DNA from 2 places in the Micromonospora sp. NPDC047467 genome. Region 2 is predicted to be linked to the other one. Evidence: riboswitches for the same ligand, from Rfam matches in the RefSeq annotation. Region 2 holds a riboswitch; the other holds the start of a gene.
The links. A riboswitch is a leader RNA that binds a small molecule or an ion and turns the genes downstream of it on or off. The one in region 2 is predicted to bind cobalamin.
Positions count from the first base shown of each region.

Region 1: it holds a riboswitch for cobalamin, as region 2 does, so the genes downstream of both, ABZ780_RS23335 (ribonucleoside-diphosphate reductase subunit alpha) here and metE (5-methyltetrahydropteroyltriglutamate--homocysteine S-methyltransferase) in region 2, are expected to answer to the same signal.

Region 1 covers NZ_JBEYTO010000008.1:318,739-326,130, reverse strand. Annotated here, with positions in the region: gene ABZ780_RS23335 (ribonucleoside-diphosphate reductase subunit alpha) at 1-2,237, opposite strand, end outside; cobalamin riboswitch at 2,428-2,645, opposite strand; gene ABZ780_RS23330 (MFS transporter) at 2,732-3,958, opposite strand; gene ABZ780_RS23325 (ROK family protein) at 4,000-5,094, shown strand; gene ABZ780_RS23320 (GH92 family glycosyl hydrolase) at 5,172-7,392, opposite strand, start outside.
Region 2 covers NZ_JBEYTO010000008.1:36,761-44,152, forward strand. Annotated here, with positions in the region: gene ABZ780_RS22145 (hypothetical protein) at 55-585, shown strand; gene ABZ780_RS22150 (DUF6615 family protein) at 987-1,892, shown strand; gene ABZ780_RS22155 (IS6 family transposase) at 2,115-2,804, shown strand; gene ABZ780_RS22160 (copper resistance protein CopC) at 2,924-4,987, opposite strand; cobalamin riboswitch at 5,221-5,434, shown strand; gene metE (5-methyltetrahydropteroyltriglutamate--homocysteine S-methyltransferase) at 5,550-7,392, shown strand, end outside.

The sequences.
Region 1 (7,392 bases), 280 kb from region 2:
GCGACGGTGGCCTGCTGGATCCGCGTGGCGGGGCGGGAACGCAGGTAGTAGGTGGTCTTCAGCCCGGCCTTCCAGGCGTACAGGTACATCGAGGAGAGCTTGCCGATGGTCGGCGAGGCCAGGAACAGGTTCAGCGACTGGGACTGGTCGATGAACGGGGCACGAGCGGCGGCCAGGTCGATCAGCGCCCGCTGCGGCAGCTCCCACGCGGTGCGGAACAGCTCCCGGACGTCGGCCGGCAGCTCGGTGATGCCCTGCACCGACCCCTCGGCTCGCTTGATCGCCGACCGGGTCCGGTCGGTCCACAGGCCACGGGCCTTGAGCTCGCGTACCAGAGCGGTGTTGACCTGGAGGAACTCACCCGACAGGGTCTCGCGCTTGAACAGGTTGGACACCTGCGGCTCGACGCACTCGTAGCACCCGGCGATCGAGGCGATGGTCGCCGTCGGGGCGACCGCCACGAGCAGCGAGTTGCGCAGCCCGTTCGCCCGCACCCGCTCGCGCAGCGCGGCCCAGCGCGCGGTCTGCGTACCCTCGATGCCCCACAGGTCGGGTTGCAGGTTGCCCCGCGCGGCCCGGGTCTGCCCGAACGCCGGGTGCGCGCCGAAGCGGTGCGCCAGGTCGGCGGAGGTCTCCAGCGCGGTCAGGTACAGCTCCTCGCTGATCCGGGTGGACAGCTCCCGCGCGGCCGGCGAGTCGAACGGCAGCCGCAGCGCGAAGAACACGTCCTGGAGGCCCATCAGCCCGAGCCCGACCGGCCGCCAGCGGGGGTTGCTCGCCGCCGCCTGCGGGGTCGGGTAGTAGTTGATGTCGATGACCCGGTCGAGGAACGTCACGGCGGTGCGGACCGTGGCGCGCAGCCGATGCCAGTCGATGCCGTCGGCGGTGAGGTGCGCGGCGACGTTCACCGAGCCCAGGTTGCACACCGCAGTCTCGGCGTCGCTGGACACCTCGATGATCTCGGTGCAGAGGTTGGACAGGTGCACGACGTTGCCCGGCTCGGCCGTCTGGTTGCACAGCCGGTTGGCGGCGTCCTTGAACGTCATCCACCCGTTGCCGGTCTGGGCGAGGGTCCGCATCATCTTCCCGTACAGCTCCCGCGCGGGGACCTGCCGCACGTAGCGGCCCTGCGCCTCGGCCTCCCGGTACGCGGCGTCGAACCGCTCCCCCCACAGGTCGGGCAGCTCCGGCACCTCGTGCGGGTCGAACAGCGACCACATCTCGTCGGCCTCGACCCGGCGCATGAACTCGTCCGGGATCCAGTTGGCGAGGTTCAGGTTGTGGGTACGCCGGGCGTCCTCGCCGGTGTTGTCCCGCAGTTGCAGGAACTCCTCGACGTCCGGGTGCCACGGCTCCAGGTAGACGCAGGCCGCGCCCTTGCGCCGGCCGCCCTGGTTGACCGCGGCGACGCTCGCGTCCAGCGTGCGCAGCCACGGCACGATCCCGTTGGACTGCCCGTTGGTGCCACGGATCAGCGCGCCCCGGGACCGGACCCGGGAGTACGCGATGCCGATGCCACCGGCGAACTTGGACAGGTTGGCGACCTGCGCGTACCGCTGGTAGATCGAGTCCAGCTCGTCGCGCGGCGAGTCGACCAGGTAGCAGGAGGACATCTGCGTGTGCCGGGTGCCGGAGTTGAACAACGTCGGGGAGCTGGGCAGATAGGCCAGGCTGGACATCAGCCGGTAGAAGCCGACCGCCTCGTCCGGCGTACGGGACAGGCCGCAGGCCACCCGCAGCAGCCAGTACTGCGGGGTCTCCAGCACCAGCCGGCTGGTGGGGTGACGCAACAGGTACCGGTCGTACACCGTGCGCAGGCCGAAGTACTCGAACCTCCGGTCGCCGTCCGGGTCGATCGCGTCGTCGAGCATCTCGGCGTGCGTCGCGACGAACGCGGCGGTGCCGTCGCCGATCAGGCCCTCGGCGTGGCCGATCCGGATCGACGCGCTGAACGAGGTGACGCCCTGCCGACGCACCTCCTTGTCGACGTAGCCGGACAGCAGCCGGGCGGCCAGGCGCGAGTACTGCGGTTCCTCGCCGATCATCTCGGCCGCGGTCTGGATGGACAGCCGGTCCAGCTCGGCCGTGGTCGCGCCGTCGTACAGGCCGCTGATCGTGCGGGTCGCCACGCGCATCGGGTCGACGTCGGCCAGGTCGTCGGCCCACCGCTCGACCGCCCGGACGATCCTGTTCACGTCCACGGGCTCGGTGGCGCCGTCGCGCTTGCGGACCTGCATCGGCGTCCGTCGCAGCGCCGTCTCGCCGCTGACCGGGGCTACCTCGGTGACTGTCACCACTCACTCCTCGCGAGTTCGAGACCAGATGGCCCTCGGACGCGAGGAGACAGACACCGGCGGACGCCACGCTGGGCGTGGGTCAGGTGGCGTCAGCCGTCCCACGCGGCCTCGGACCGCCGCGCACCCGGGTGCGGGTACGCGGCGCGCTGGCAGGTCTTCGGACTCGTGGGCACGACCGGGCTCGCCGGTCTCCTACTGGCCGTCGCTTCCCGGGCCGATTGGTGGCCCAGTGCCGATGACGGCTGTCGTTCCCACTCACCGCTGCGGGACAGTCCCGGATTCCCACCGGGTTCCCTCTTGCCTCGACCACTCCGAACGAGCGGCCGAACCAGCTGCGCTCGACACCATATATAGGGGCAGCAGCGTTTGTCACACCCCACATGTCGACGTCGGCGTGTCGGCGGCACCGACGCCCACCACCATCGATCGACGGGTCAGCCCGCGAGTGCGACTGTCTCCGCGGCCCGCGTGCGTCGCTCGACCGAGAAGCTGATCCCCGCCAGGCCCAGGCCGGCAATCGCAAGGACCACGCCCACCCAGGCCGGCGCGAGGTAGCCGAAGCCCGCGGCGATGACGACGCTGCCCAGCCCGGCACCGAGGCTGTTGGCGATGTTCATGGCGGACTGGCTCATCGCCGCGCCCATCAACTGCGCGCCCGGCGCGACAGTGATCAGGCGCGCCTGCAGGACCGGCCCCAGGTAGAGGCTTGTCGCGCCCACCAGGAACGCACCGACGAACAGGCCGACGCCGTTCGATGCGACGAGGCCGAAGACGGCGATGCTGACGATCATGGCGACGAAACCGACGTACATGCTCCGGCGCAGGTCCCGGTCCGCGAGCCAACCGCCCAGGGCGTTGCCGACTGTCATGCCCAGGCCCACCGCAACGAGCACCCACGGCACGGTCGTGGCCGAAAGGCCGGCGACGTCGGTAGTGACCGGCGCGAGGTAGGTGTTGACAGCGAAGAGACCGGCGAGGCCCACCGAGCCGGTGGCCGCCACGAGCCACACCTGCGAGGTCCGCAGGGCCCGCAACTCGGCGGCCGGCGAGGCGTCGACGGCCGCCACGACCTCCGGAACGACAGCCAGCACCGCCAGCAGCGTGAGCACGAACACACCGGCGATGACCAGGTACGCGGCTCGCCAGCCGACCGCCTGCCCGAGCCGCGTGACCGCCGGCACGCCCACCAGGTTGCTCACGGTCAGACCACCGAGCACGGCGGCGAAACCCCGGGCCTCGTTGCCGGGGCCGAGCAGGGCCGCCGCGAGCAGACCCGCCGCGCCGAAGTACGCGCCGTGCGGCAGTGCCGCGACGAACCGGGCCACCAGCACCAGGTCGAACGTCGGCGCGATCGCCGAGGCGACGGTGCCGACGATGAAGAGGACGAGCAGACCGAGCACCAGTTTCTTGCGCGGCAGTCGGGCGGTCAGCGCGGCGATCAGGGGCGCGCCCACCACCACGCCGAGCGCGTAGGCGCTGATCGTCCACCCGGCGCGGGCCACCGCGTCCGACGACGACTCGGCGTACTGCTGCGGGAGCAGGCCGCGTGCGATGTCGGGCAGCAGGCCCATCGCCGCGAACTCGGTGAGGCCGACCGCCACACCGCCCAGCGCCAACGCGAGAACCGCCCCCAGGCGTCGATTTCTGCTCAGTGCATGCACCGAGCGAATTTAGCAACAGCGTTGCGTAATAGGGTGGTGAGATGACGCGCACCACAGCCGACGTCACCTTCCTGCGCGGCTACAACCAGGCGTTGGTCATGGCCGTGGGACGTACCGTGCGGACGTTCGAGCGGTCGACCGTGGTCGACGCCACCGGCCTGACACCCCAGGCGGTCTCCAAGGTCATCGCCCGCCTGACCGCCGACGGCCTGATCCGTCCCGCCGGCGTCCGCCGCCCCGGCATCGGCAAGCCGGCGATCGTCTACGAACTCGTCCCCGACAGCCGGTACGCGATCGGCGCCCACGTCGCCCGCCGTACGCTGCGGCTGGTCCTGGTCGACCTGGCCGGCACCGTGCACCACTCGACGGTCAGCCCACTGCCCGGCGACTTCACCCCGGCGCAGCTCCTCGACGCGCTGAGTTCCGGCATCGACGCGATACCCGGCAGCACCGACCTGCGGGGCAGGCTGACCGGCGTGGGCATCGGCATGATCGGCCCGCTGGACCACGCGCGGGGCCTGGTCCGGGACGCCCACGGGCTGCGGCACTGGCACGACATCCCGCTGCGCGAACTCGCCGAGGCGCACCTGGGCCTGCCCGTGCATCTCGACAAGGACGTCACCGCGGGGATCACCGCCGAGGCATGGCGGCACGGCGGGACGTTCGGCGACGCGGTCCTCATCATGGTCGAGTCCGGCATCGGCGGGGGCTTCTGGCTGGGCGGCACGGCCCACCGGGGCGCGCACACCAACGCCGGGGAGTTCGGCCACACCGTCGTCGCCCTGGACGGGCCGCCATGTGTCTGCGGGCGGCACGGATGCCTGGAGATCGTGCACCACCACGCCGCCGAGGCCGGCGACATCGAGCGGGCGGCCCGCGTCCTGGCGGTCGGCGTGGTCAACCTGCTCCAGACCCTCGACCTCTCCCGCGTGGTGCTGGCCGGCGCCGACCTCCTGCGGCACGCGGATACCTACCTCGCGGCGGTCGAGGAGGCCGTGCACACCGACGTGCCCCGCGCGGACTGGCTCACCACGGACGTGACCCTGTCCAGCCTCGGCGCGGACGTGATCGCCGCAGGCGCCGCCATGCAGGTCCTCGACCAGCACTACGGCGTTCCGGATCTCGCCCCGCTCTAGAGCTGTTCTGCCCGCGGCGAGCCGCGTGGGGCAGGCCGTGGTCACGGCCCGCCCCACGCGGCTGCGCTACCCCCGGCTCAGTTCGCGCCGGTGACGGTGAACGGCCGGGACACCGTCGTCGCCGACGTGGCGCCGCTGAGCGTGACGCTTGTCGCGCCCGCCTTCGCCGCACCCGGGACGACGACAGTCGCGCCGGAGATCACACCGTCGCCGTTCGCCCGCACGGTGGTGCCCGCGAGGCCGTCGCCGAAGGTGATGGTGACCGTCTCGTTCGGCGCGAACCCGAAGCCGTCGACCGTGATCGACGTCCCGCGCGGAGCCGCAGTGCTCAGCAGCGCCACCCGAGGCTGGTAGCTCGGCGCCTCCGCCCGCCCGGTCACCTGGACGGTGGCCGTGGCCGGCGTACGAGTGGACGCGCCCGTCGCGGTGACGGCGTACCGTCCGGGTTGCGCGTCGCCCGAGGTCGGGACCGAGGCGCGGACCGTTCCCGTCGCGGAGGCCGCGACAGTCGTGGTCCGGGACGGGTCGGTGCCGACGCTGACGGTCACCTGCTCGCCGGCGGCGAACCCGCTGCCGTCGACGGTGATCGCGTCGCCGGTGGTGACGGTGCCGGCCTTCGACAGCGCGATCGTCGGCTGGGATCCGCCCCGGGCGACGGTCACGGTGAAGGCCGTGGTGCTGCTCGCCAGCGTGTCCCACGCCGTGACGTGCACCGTGTAGGTGCCCTCCCGCGCGTAGGTGTGCTGCCCGCTCATCGCGCCGGACGACCCGATCGTGACGTCCTCCGGAGCCGTGCCGTCACCCCACTGGACGCGGGCGCGGTAGCCCGTCGTGCCGGGAACGCCGCCGCTCACCGAACCGAGGTTCGCCGCGAGGGCCTGCCCGGCGTTCGCCGTCTGGTCGGCCGGGGCGACGGTCGCCAGCGCGGGGGCCTGCGTGCCGTCGTTGGCGACGGCGAACACGTGGATCCGGCCCGCCGAACGGGGGTCACCGGTCTGCGTCGGCAGGGTCACCGACACCAGCGTCTTGCCCGCCGGGATCTGGTACGGCGCGGTGGCGAACAGGAACGGCTGGGCGCCGTCCCGGCTCGTGCCGGACAGCCGGTACGCCGTCTTGGCGACGACGATGTTGCCGTAGGACGGGGTGCCGTTGGCGTTGCCGCCCAGCGTCCAGTCACTCATCTGGATCGGGATGCTGGCGGTGCTGCCGTCGCTGAACCTCGCCGTGCCGGTGGTGCTCTGGTTGCCCTGCGTTCCGGCGCCGATGAACGAGATGCTCGTGGCGTCGTCCGGCAGGTCGAGCACGACCGTCGCCCCGTTGCCGGTGGCGTTGTCCGGCTGCCCGGCGGGGATCACCGGCAACGTGAACCGCAGCGCCGTGCCGGGGACCTGCTGCTGCTGGCCCTGGACCGCGCCGCCCTCCCTCAGGGCTGCCCGCGAGTACGCCCACGACTTCGCGTCGCAGTCCGCCGCGAGGACGCCTTCGTCACCGATGCAGACGCTGTCGAACGCGGCGGTGAGGCCGGACTTCGGCACGTACGCCACGTCGACGCCGACCGTCGCGGAGCTCTGACTCGTGCCGTCGCTCACCGTGACGTTCGCCTGGTGGTAGCCCGGCGTGGCGTACGTGTGCGACCCACCGATGCGGTAGACGGCCCGCGAGTTCAGCGTGATGGTGCCCTCGGTGACGGGTGTGCCGTCACCCCAGTCGATCGTGGCCCGGTAGCCGTCGGCGTTGCCGCCGGTGACGGTCGCCAGGGGCACCGACGCGGGTACGCCGGCCGTCGCGTGCGCGCTGTCCGCGGCCGTCACCGCGATGTCACCGCCCCCGAGTTCGACGTCACCCCCGGCGAGCAGTTCGACCTCGGCGAGGGTGGTCTGCGCGGCGCCCACGGTCTTCGTCACGGCGAGACGGAACTGGGCGAACCGTCCCGGCTTGTCGATCGTGTACGGGCGGGTCTGGTTGCGCCACGGGAACACCTGGTCCTTACGGGAGTCCACAGTGGTCCAGGTGATGCCGTCGTTGGAGCCCTGCAACCGCCAGTCCGCCGGATCGCCCGCGCCCGCACCGGACGTGACGGTGTAGAAGGTCGGCTTCTGCTTGCCACCACGGAACGCCCAGGTGATCTGCGGCGTCGCCGAGGCGAAGGTCAGCTGCGTGGTCGACGAGTCGTCGAACAGCTTCGACGCGTCCTGACCGCCGGTGGCGGTCGCGGTGCCCAGACCTGGGCCGGTGGTGTCCTGCAACGGCTTCGGCGCCTTGTCGCCCTTGGTCAGCGACGGCGGGGCGTCGTTCTTG
Region 2 (7,392 bases):
AGTACTCACCCCCTCGCTCACCGGAGCTGAGGTGCGGCAATCTACGCTCGCCCGATGATCGGGAACCTTGACGCGGAGCAGCGGTTCATTCTGGAGCACCTGGACTTCAAGAACGGCTCGGGCTATTTGACCGAAATGGTGGACGAGTGGAGCCTCGTCGCCGACTGCGACCGAGACGCCGCTACCTCGGCCCTGAGCTGCGCGGTCGAGGAACTGGAGCGGCGGGGCCTCGCTGTTCGGGAGGATTCCGACTCCGGTTACGAGGAGGAGATCGAGATTCACAAGGGAACCGAGATACCCAAGCTGCCTTCTCTGGAGGAAGCTACAGCGGCGATGGCGGAGGCCCTCGCGAATAGGGCCGCCGGCACGTTGAAGCCGCCGCCAGTAAAGTCCGAGGCCGAGACGGAGGTCGAGGAACTGAACTTCGAGATTTTCAGCCTGGCCTACACGCGCTGGAACCGTCCTGACGACGCCGACGACCGCCAAATGGCCGTCGCGGAGATGGACTGGGATACGGCGCGCGTGAAGATTCTTGAGCTGCGTGCTCGACGAGCCGAGCTGGCGGCGAAGTCGAGGCCCGTGTAGTTCCACCCTCGAGGAGACCCCCGGTCAGGTGTACCGGCGAGGTCCGGCGGCGTCGCTCCCCGCTGAACCCTCCAACGGAAAGCGGTGGCCACCGAGCCACCCGGCACCGGATGGCCAGGGGCCCGGCAGGGTCACCTGTCCCGGACGGGTGGCCACCGAGCCGCCGGCGTGGCCGTGCCTCTTGTGGCACATCTGCGGCTGGCCACCGATCAGCTCGTGGACCGGCCGTTCAAGGAGCGCGACCGTGTGCGGGCCAGGTCGACGAGCCGCCCGAGGTCGGCAGTGACGGTCGTCCGGCGTGTCGACGAGTCCACCGCCGGGAGGGGGCATGGTTATGCGGGCACCATGATCTCGTCGATGCCCCCGAGTAGTTGTTGGACGCGTGGTGGTTTGCTGAGTGCGTGATCGAGCGAAGCTCTCTGCGGCATATCGGCACTAATGAGGACGTTAGACACCTCGTCGGCATACTCAATGATCTCGCTGCCCAAACGTGGTACAAGGTGTCGGTCGGACCGTCGCGGGGTCTAGCCTTCGGCGAGGAGTCGCTTACCGACCACAACCTGTTCGAGCTGGATCGACGAGCTGCTCCGATCGAGGTCTACAAGTTCGACAAGGCCGAGGAGCCCTACAATGGCGCCGACTTCGAGTGGTGGATAGGAAGCGATGACACGCACTGGCTTGGGCTACGATTCCAGGCCAAAAAGCTTGACGATGATGGCATCTATGCCCAGCTCGGCCACCGCGTCAGGGGTCGTCGGCAGTACGAGCTGCTGCTCGAGCAGGCACAGAGGGATAATATCTGGGCGTTCTATTGCTTCTATAACGGCTGGCCTGGCTCGTGGCCGGAGGGCGTTTCCAACGCCGGCTGCCGAAACCGCAGCAAGCCGGCAGTGCCACTACCGCATGGCAGTGAGCAAATGGGATGCGTGCACGCTTACCTTGAGGACTTCGGCTGTGCGATCGCGCCCGCGAGTGCCGTTGCCCGCCGTCACCAGGGAGAACCCCGGAACGGCCGTAGGGCGTTGGAGGAGCACCTACGCTACAGCCGGCCATGGTCGCATCTGTTCGGCGATCGCAAGAAGGACCTTGGGCTGCCAAGTCAAATCGTGCGGGAACTCCCGGCTCAACTGTGGAACTGGGCGCGTGCGGCCTCGGACGTCGAAGGTAATGGCCGATTTGAGAGCGGGCTTCCAGAAGGACGGGGCGTTCATCAAGAGCTCCCAACCTGGCTGCAAGCACGACGGGCGGGCACAACGAGTCGAGAAGGCTACCGACCTGCGGTCGCCGTTGTCTTCAACGTGAGCTAACTTGATCTTTAACCCGTTCGGCGTGGACGGGGATTCGCGGTCTTCGTTTTCTTGGTGCCCGGTTGGTTGGTCTTCTTGGTGGTCGCGATGTGGACGTCGTGGCGCGGGGTGGGCTGGGTGTTGCGGCGGCCGGGTGGCCGTCCAGGGGCTCTGTTGCATTGAGTGTCGGCAAGATCGAGGCAGACTTGAGCAGTGCAGTCATCGAGCCAGCCTGACCCGTGGCTGCCACCGAAGTCGGCGTTCGCCGGGTTCCGGTTCCCGCCAGAGGTGATCGTCGTCGGGGTGCGCTGGTATCTGCGGTTCAACCTGTCCTATCGCGATGTGGAGGAGTTGCTGGTCGAACGTGGCGTGGGGGTCGATCACGTCACGGTGTTCCGGTGGGTGCAGCGGTTCACGCCGCTGTTGGCCGACGCCGCTCGCTTCTGCCGGCACTCGCCAGGCGACAGGTGGTTCGTTGATGAGACGTACGTCAGGGTGAACGGTGTTTGGCGGTATGTGTACCGGGCGGTCGACCAGGACGGGCAGGTCATTGACGTGCTGGTCTCGGCCCGCCGGGACGCCGGCGGCGCCCGGCGGTTCTTCCGACGGGCGCTGTCGACGTTGAAGGTGACACCCGTGGAGGTGGTCACCGATGCCGCCGCGGTCTACCCGGGCGTGCTCGACGAGCTGATCCCGTCCGTGTGGCGCCACGTCGAGCAGTACGCCAACAATCCGATAGAGGCTGATCACAGCCAGCTGAAACAGCGGTTGAGACCGATGCGCGGGCTACGAACGGACAAGACAGCACAGGTGATCATCGCCGGCCACGCCTTCAGACAGAACCTCCGCCGTGGCCACTACGAACTCGCCGTCGACGCCCCGCCCTCTCTGCGGGTCGCTGCGGCGTTCGCCGAACTCGCCCAAGCGATCTGACCACGGACCCGACACCCGGCTCAACAGTCCGCCGATCCGATACCGCAACGGCGCCGTCTCAGTCGGGCGACGAGGGCGCCAGTTCCCGTAACGGGGAGCAGTAAATAACCAACCTTCGATCAGGGCACGTCGATCGTGTATTCGGCGGTGTGCACCCTCCCGTCGACCTGGAAGTCGAAGAAGGCCCGGTAGCGGCCGGAACTCGGGCTGGTCAGCCAGAACTGGACGGTTCCGTCGATGAGTTCCTGCTCAGGGTGAACATGCACGTATCCGAGGTCGCCCTCACGGACGACGACCAGATGCCCGTACGCGCCCAGGTATCGCTCCAGCTGCGCAGGCGTGGTTGTGTCGGCGCGGCTGATCCGAAATTCCATCGGCGCTGTCACGCCCACCGTCGGCGTGCCGGTCATCGACACCGCGTACGGACCAGCCGTCGCCTGCGCCTGCGCCGGTGGCAGCGCGGCGGGGGTGTGCGCGCCGGGCACGGTGTGGTCGACGCCCAGCACGAGAGGCACCTGAGTGCCGTTGGCCGCGGTGACGGAGAAGTCGGCGTAGACGCGGTAGCCGCCGGGCCGGGCCAGCGTCAGGGGGACGCTCCAGGTGCCGTCGGGTGCCATTGTCGGATGCAGGTGCTGGTAGCCGCTCAGGTCGCGGCCCACCACGATCATGTGCAACGGCTTGTCGTGGACGACCGCGAAGCGCGTCGCCGGCTGCCGGTCGGTGCCGACGATGCGGAAGCGGTAGTCGGCGCGTACCCCGACGGGTTGGGTTCGTTCCAGCGGTTGCAGGGTGTACCCGCCGGCGCTGACCGTCGTCCCGGTGACCAGCGACTCGCCTGTCGCGCCGTCACCCCGGTGCGTGTGCGGTCCGGTGCCGGCCGGGTGTTGGTGTCCGTCGTTCGCGGACAGCGCGGGATCCGAGGCGGCCGGGCCGCCCGCCGGGGGCCGGGTGGTGCCGGCGGCCGGGGTCTCGGTGCCGCTGATGCGGGCCAACCCGAACCCGGCGAGCAAGGCCAGCACCAGCCCACCGACCAGCAGCGCCAGGTGAGTGTTGCTCAGCCCGGACCCGGGTGTCACGGTGGCGGGGTCCGGGTCGGGCCGTGCTCCGGAGTGGACGGGCGGTCGAGTGTCCGTCGTGGCGGGGGCCGTCGCGTCCTCATCGGTCGGATTTGGATCGACCGCGACGCCCGTGCGAGCCACGACGACCGCGGTGTCCTTACGCGCGGCCGGCACGGTGCTGGGCCGGCGCTTACCGCCCGTGCTCTGCGTACCGTTGCCGGTCGCCGCACCGGCCTTGCTCCCGGACGTCTCGCCGTTGCCGGCCTTGCGCCCGGCGGTCTTGCCCGCGCCGGTCCTGCCGCCGCCGGTCTTGTTGATGGGGCGAGCGCCGGCGCCGCGACCGGGGGCTGCCGACGAGGTACGGCCCCGGCCGGTGGGTCTGCCGGTGGGAGCCGTCCGCCGATGCCAGACGACGAATCCGGCCACCGCCGCTGCGGCCACCGCCGCCATGCCGGCCCAGGCGAGCGCTCCCGGACCGTTCTCCTCTGCCGAGTCGGTCGATGGGGCCGCGACTGCGGACGGCGGTACCGCCGTCTCGGCGGCTACGGTCGGCACCGCCGAGACCTGCCCGGATGATCCGTGTTGCTCCGTGGCGGCCAACAGCGCAGGGTCCGGCTGGGTCGTCGGAGGGCGCCACCCCTGCGGCGCTGCCGTCACCCGCCCGTTGTAACGGAAGGTCAGGGTGCCGCGCACGGTGTCGCCGTCCGAGGCGACCGACAGGTAGCTCACCGAGTACTGGCCTTTGGCCGGTAGGTGCGCGACCGCCACCGTCGCGGGGAACCCGGTCGTGTACTCACGTGGCTCGAACTGGCCGTTGACCAGGAAGTATTCCCGTACCGGCTTGTCCAGCGGCTTCGGCTCCCCGTACGACCAGCCGTTGTCGACCCGGATGCCGCCCGGGGCGGTGATGGTGAAGAACGCGTTGGCTGCGGCCTTCTCGGTGAAGTACAGCTGCACCGACGTCAACGGCTCGCTCACCGTGGTACCCGCCGCTGGCGTGGACATCGCGAGGGTCCCGTGGGCTCCGGCGGGTTGGGCGGACGCGAGCAGAGCGACCGCCGAGGCGAGGAGGAGCGCGAGGAGGCCCGAGAGCGCCCGCACCGGAGTCTGAGGGAGACGGCGCATCTGAATATCTTCGCCGTGGTGAGACTTTTTTCAAGAGGTGCTGGACTTTTTCCTCAGATGACAAAAGTCGGCCATCTCTCGGGGTCGTCCACTCGCTGCCGTTGACGACGACCGCGACCGTGGCGATTTCCTGTTCTACCCTGGTCCCTCTCGTGTTGCGTGATGTTGGGTTCGCCACCGTGGAACCGTCCCGACAGGCGGGTTCACCGCCGCCGGGGTGTTCGCGAGCCCTTACGATAGATAACGGTGTTGGTTCGCCGAGGCCCGATCGGTCGCGGCGTCGTAAGAGGGAACCCGGTGCGAAACCGGGACTGCCCCGCAGCGGTGAGTGGGAACGACCGCCGTCATCAAGCACTGGGCCGCGAGGTCTGGGAAGCGACGGCCAGTAGGCGACCGAACAGGTCACGCCCACGAGTCCGAAGACCTGCCAGCGCCGCGCACACCACCCCGGTGTGCGCCGCCGACGGTCTCTAGGGACGACCGGGGCGGAAGCCGGTGCGTTGTCGTACCCCTTCCTTCCCGCTGTCTCCTGGGTCCTCGGGCACTTCGAGGGAAGGAACCCATGAACACTGCATTCGGTCAGAGCACCGTGCTCGGCTATCCGCGTATCGGCGGCAACCGTGAGCTGAAGAAGGCGGTGGAGGCCTACTGGGCGGGAGGTATCGACGCCGAGGGGTTGGAGACGACCGGCGCCGCCCTGCGGGCCGAGGTCTGGCGGGCGCTTCGGGACGCAGGTCTGGGCGCGATTCCGTCCAACACGTTCTCCTACTACGACCACGTGCTCGACACCGCCGTGGCCGTCGGCGCGATCCCGCAACGTTTCTCCCGCCTCGGTCTCTCCGCGCTCAACACCTATTTCGCGATGGCCCGTGGCGTCGACGCCGAGCCGGCGCTGGAGCTCACGAAGTGGTTCGACACGAACTACCACTATCTGGTACCGGAGATCGGTGACGACACCGCTTTCGCCGCGAACCCCGCGAAGGCGCTGCGTGAGTACCGGGAAGCCCGTGAGCTGGGCATCGAGAGCCGTCCGGTGCTGGTGGGACCGGCCACGTTCCTGCTGCTGGCCAAGCCCACCGACGGGAGCGGTGAACCGTTCGATCGGCTGACGGACCTCATCGACGTGTACGCCGACCTCCTGCGGACCCTCGCCGAGGCTGGGGTGCAGTGGGTACAGCTGGACGAACCCGCCTACGTCAGCGACCGCAGCCCCGCAGAGATCGCCGCCCTCCGCGACGCGTACACCCGGTTGTGCGCCGTGCCGCAGCGGCCGAGGATCTTCGTCGCCACCTACTTCGGGGAACTCGGTGACGCGCTGCCCGCTCTGCTGAACACGCCAGTCGAGGCGATCGGGTTGGACCTGGTTGCCGGGCCCGGCAACCTGCATCGGCTCGCCGGAGCGGGTCAGCTACGTGGTAAGACAATCGTCGCGGGGCTCGTCGACGGACGTAACATTTGGCGCACCGACCTGCGAGCGGCGATCAGCTCCGGTGCCGCGGTGACGGGGCTCGCCGACCACGTCGCGGTGTCCACCTCGTGCTCGCTGTTGCACGTGCCGGTGGATCTGTCCGTCGAGACCGCCCTTGATCCGGACCTGCGCGACCGCTTGGCTTTCGCCCGGCAGAAGGTTGATGAGGTCGTCCTGCTGGGTCGGGCGCTGCGCAATGGCACCACGTCCCTGCCCGCGCAGCTGCCGCCGGCCCCGGCGACGTGGCACGACGACAGCGTGCGAGGGCGCCTTGCCGCGTTGCGGGGCACGGACCGGCAACGCGGCGCCTACCCGCACCGCGCCGCCGCACAGCAGGCCCGGCTGAACCTGCCGCCGCTGCCAACGACGACCATTGGCTCGTTCCCGCAGACCGACGAACTGCGCCGGGCCCGCGCCGCGTACCGGGCTGGCCGGCTCAACGAGGTTGGTTACACCGAGCGGATGCGGGCTGAAGTCGAGCGGGTCATCCGACTTCAGGAGCGGTTGGGTCTGGACGTGCTGGTGCACGGCGAGCCCGAACGCAACGACATGGTCCAGTACTTCGGCGAGCAGTTGAGCGGGTTCGCCGCCACCGAGCACGGCTGGGTGCAGTCCTACGGCTCCCGCTGCGTACGCCCACCGATCATCTACGGCGACGTGGCCCGCAAGACACCCATGACGGTCGGCTGGTCCACCTACGCCCAGTCGTTGACCGACCGGCCGGTCAAGGGGATGCTCACCGGTCCGGTGACGATCCTGGCCTGGTCGTTCGTTCGGGCCGACCAGCCGCTCGGCGACACCGCCGACCAGGTCGCGCTCGCCTTGCGTGACGAGTGCCGTGACCTCGAAGCAGCCGGTATCCGGGTGATCCAGGTCGATGAGCCGGCCCTGCGTGAGACGCTGCCGTTGCGCAAGGCCGACCAGAAGGCGTACCTGG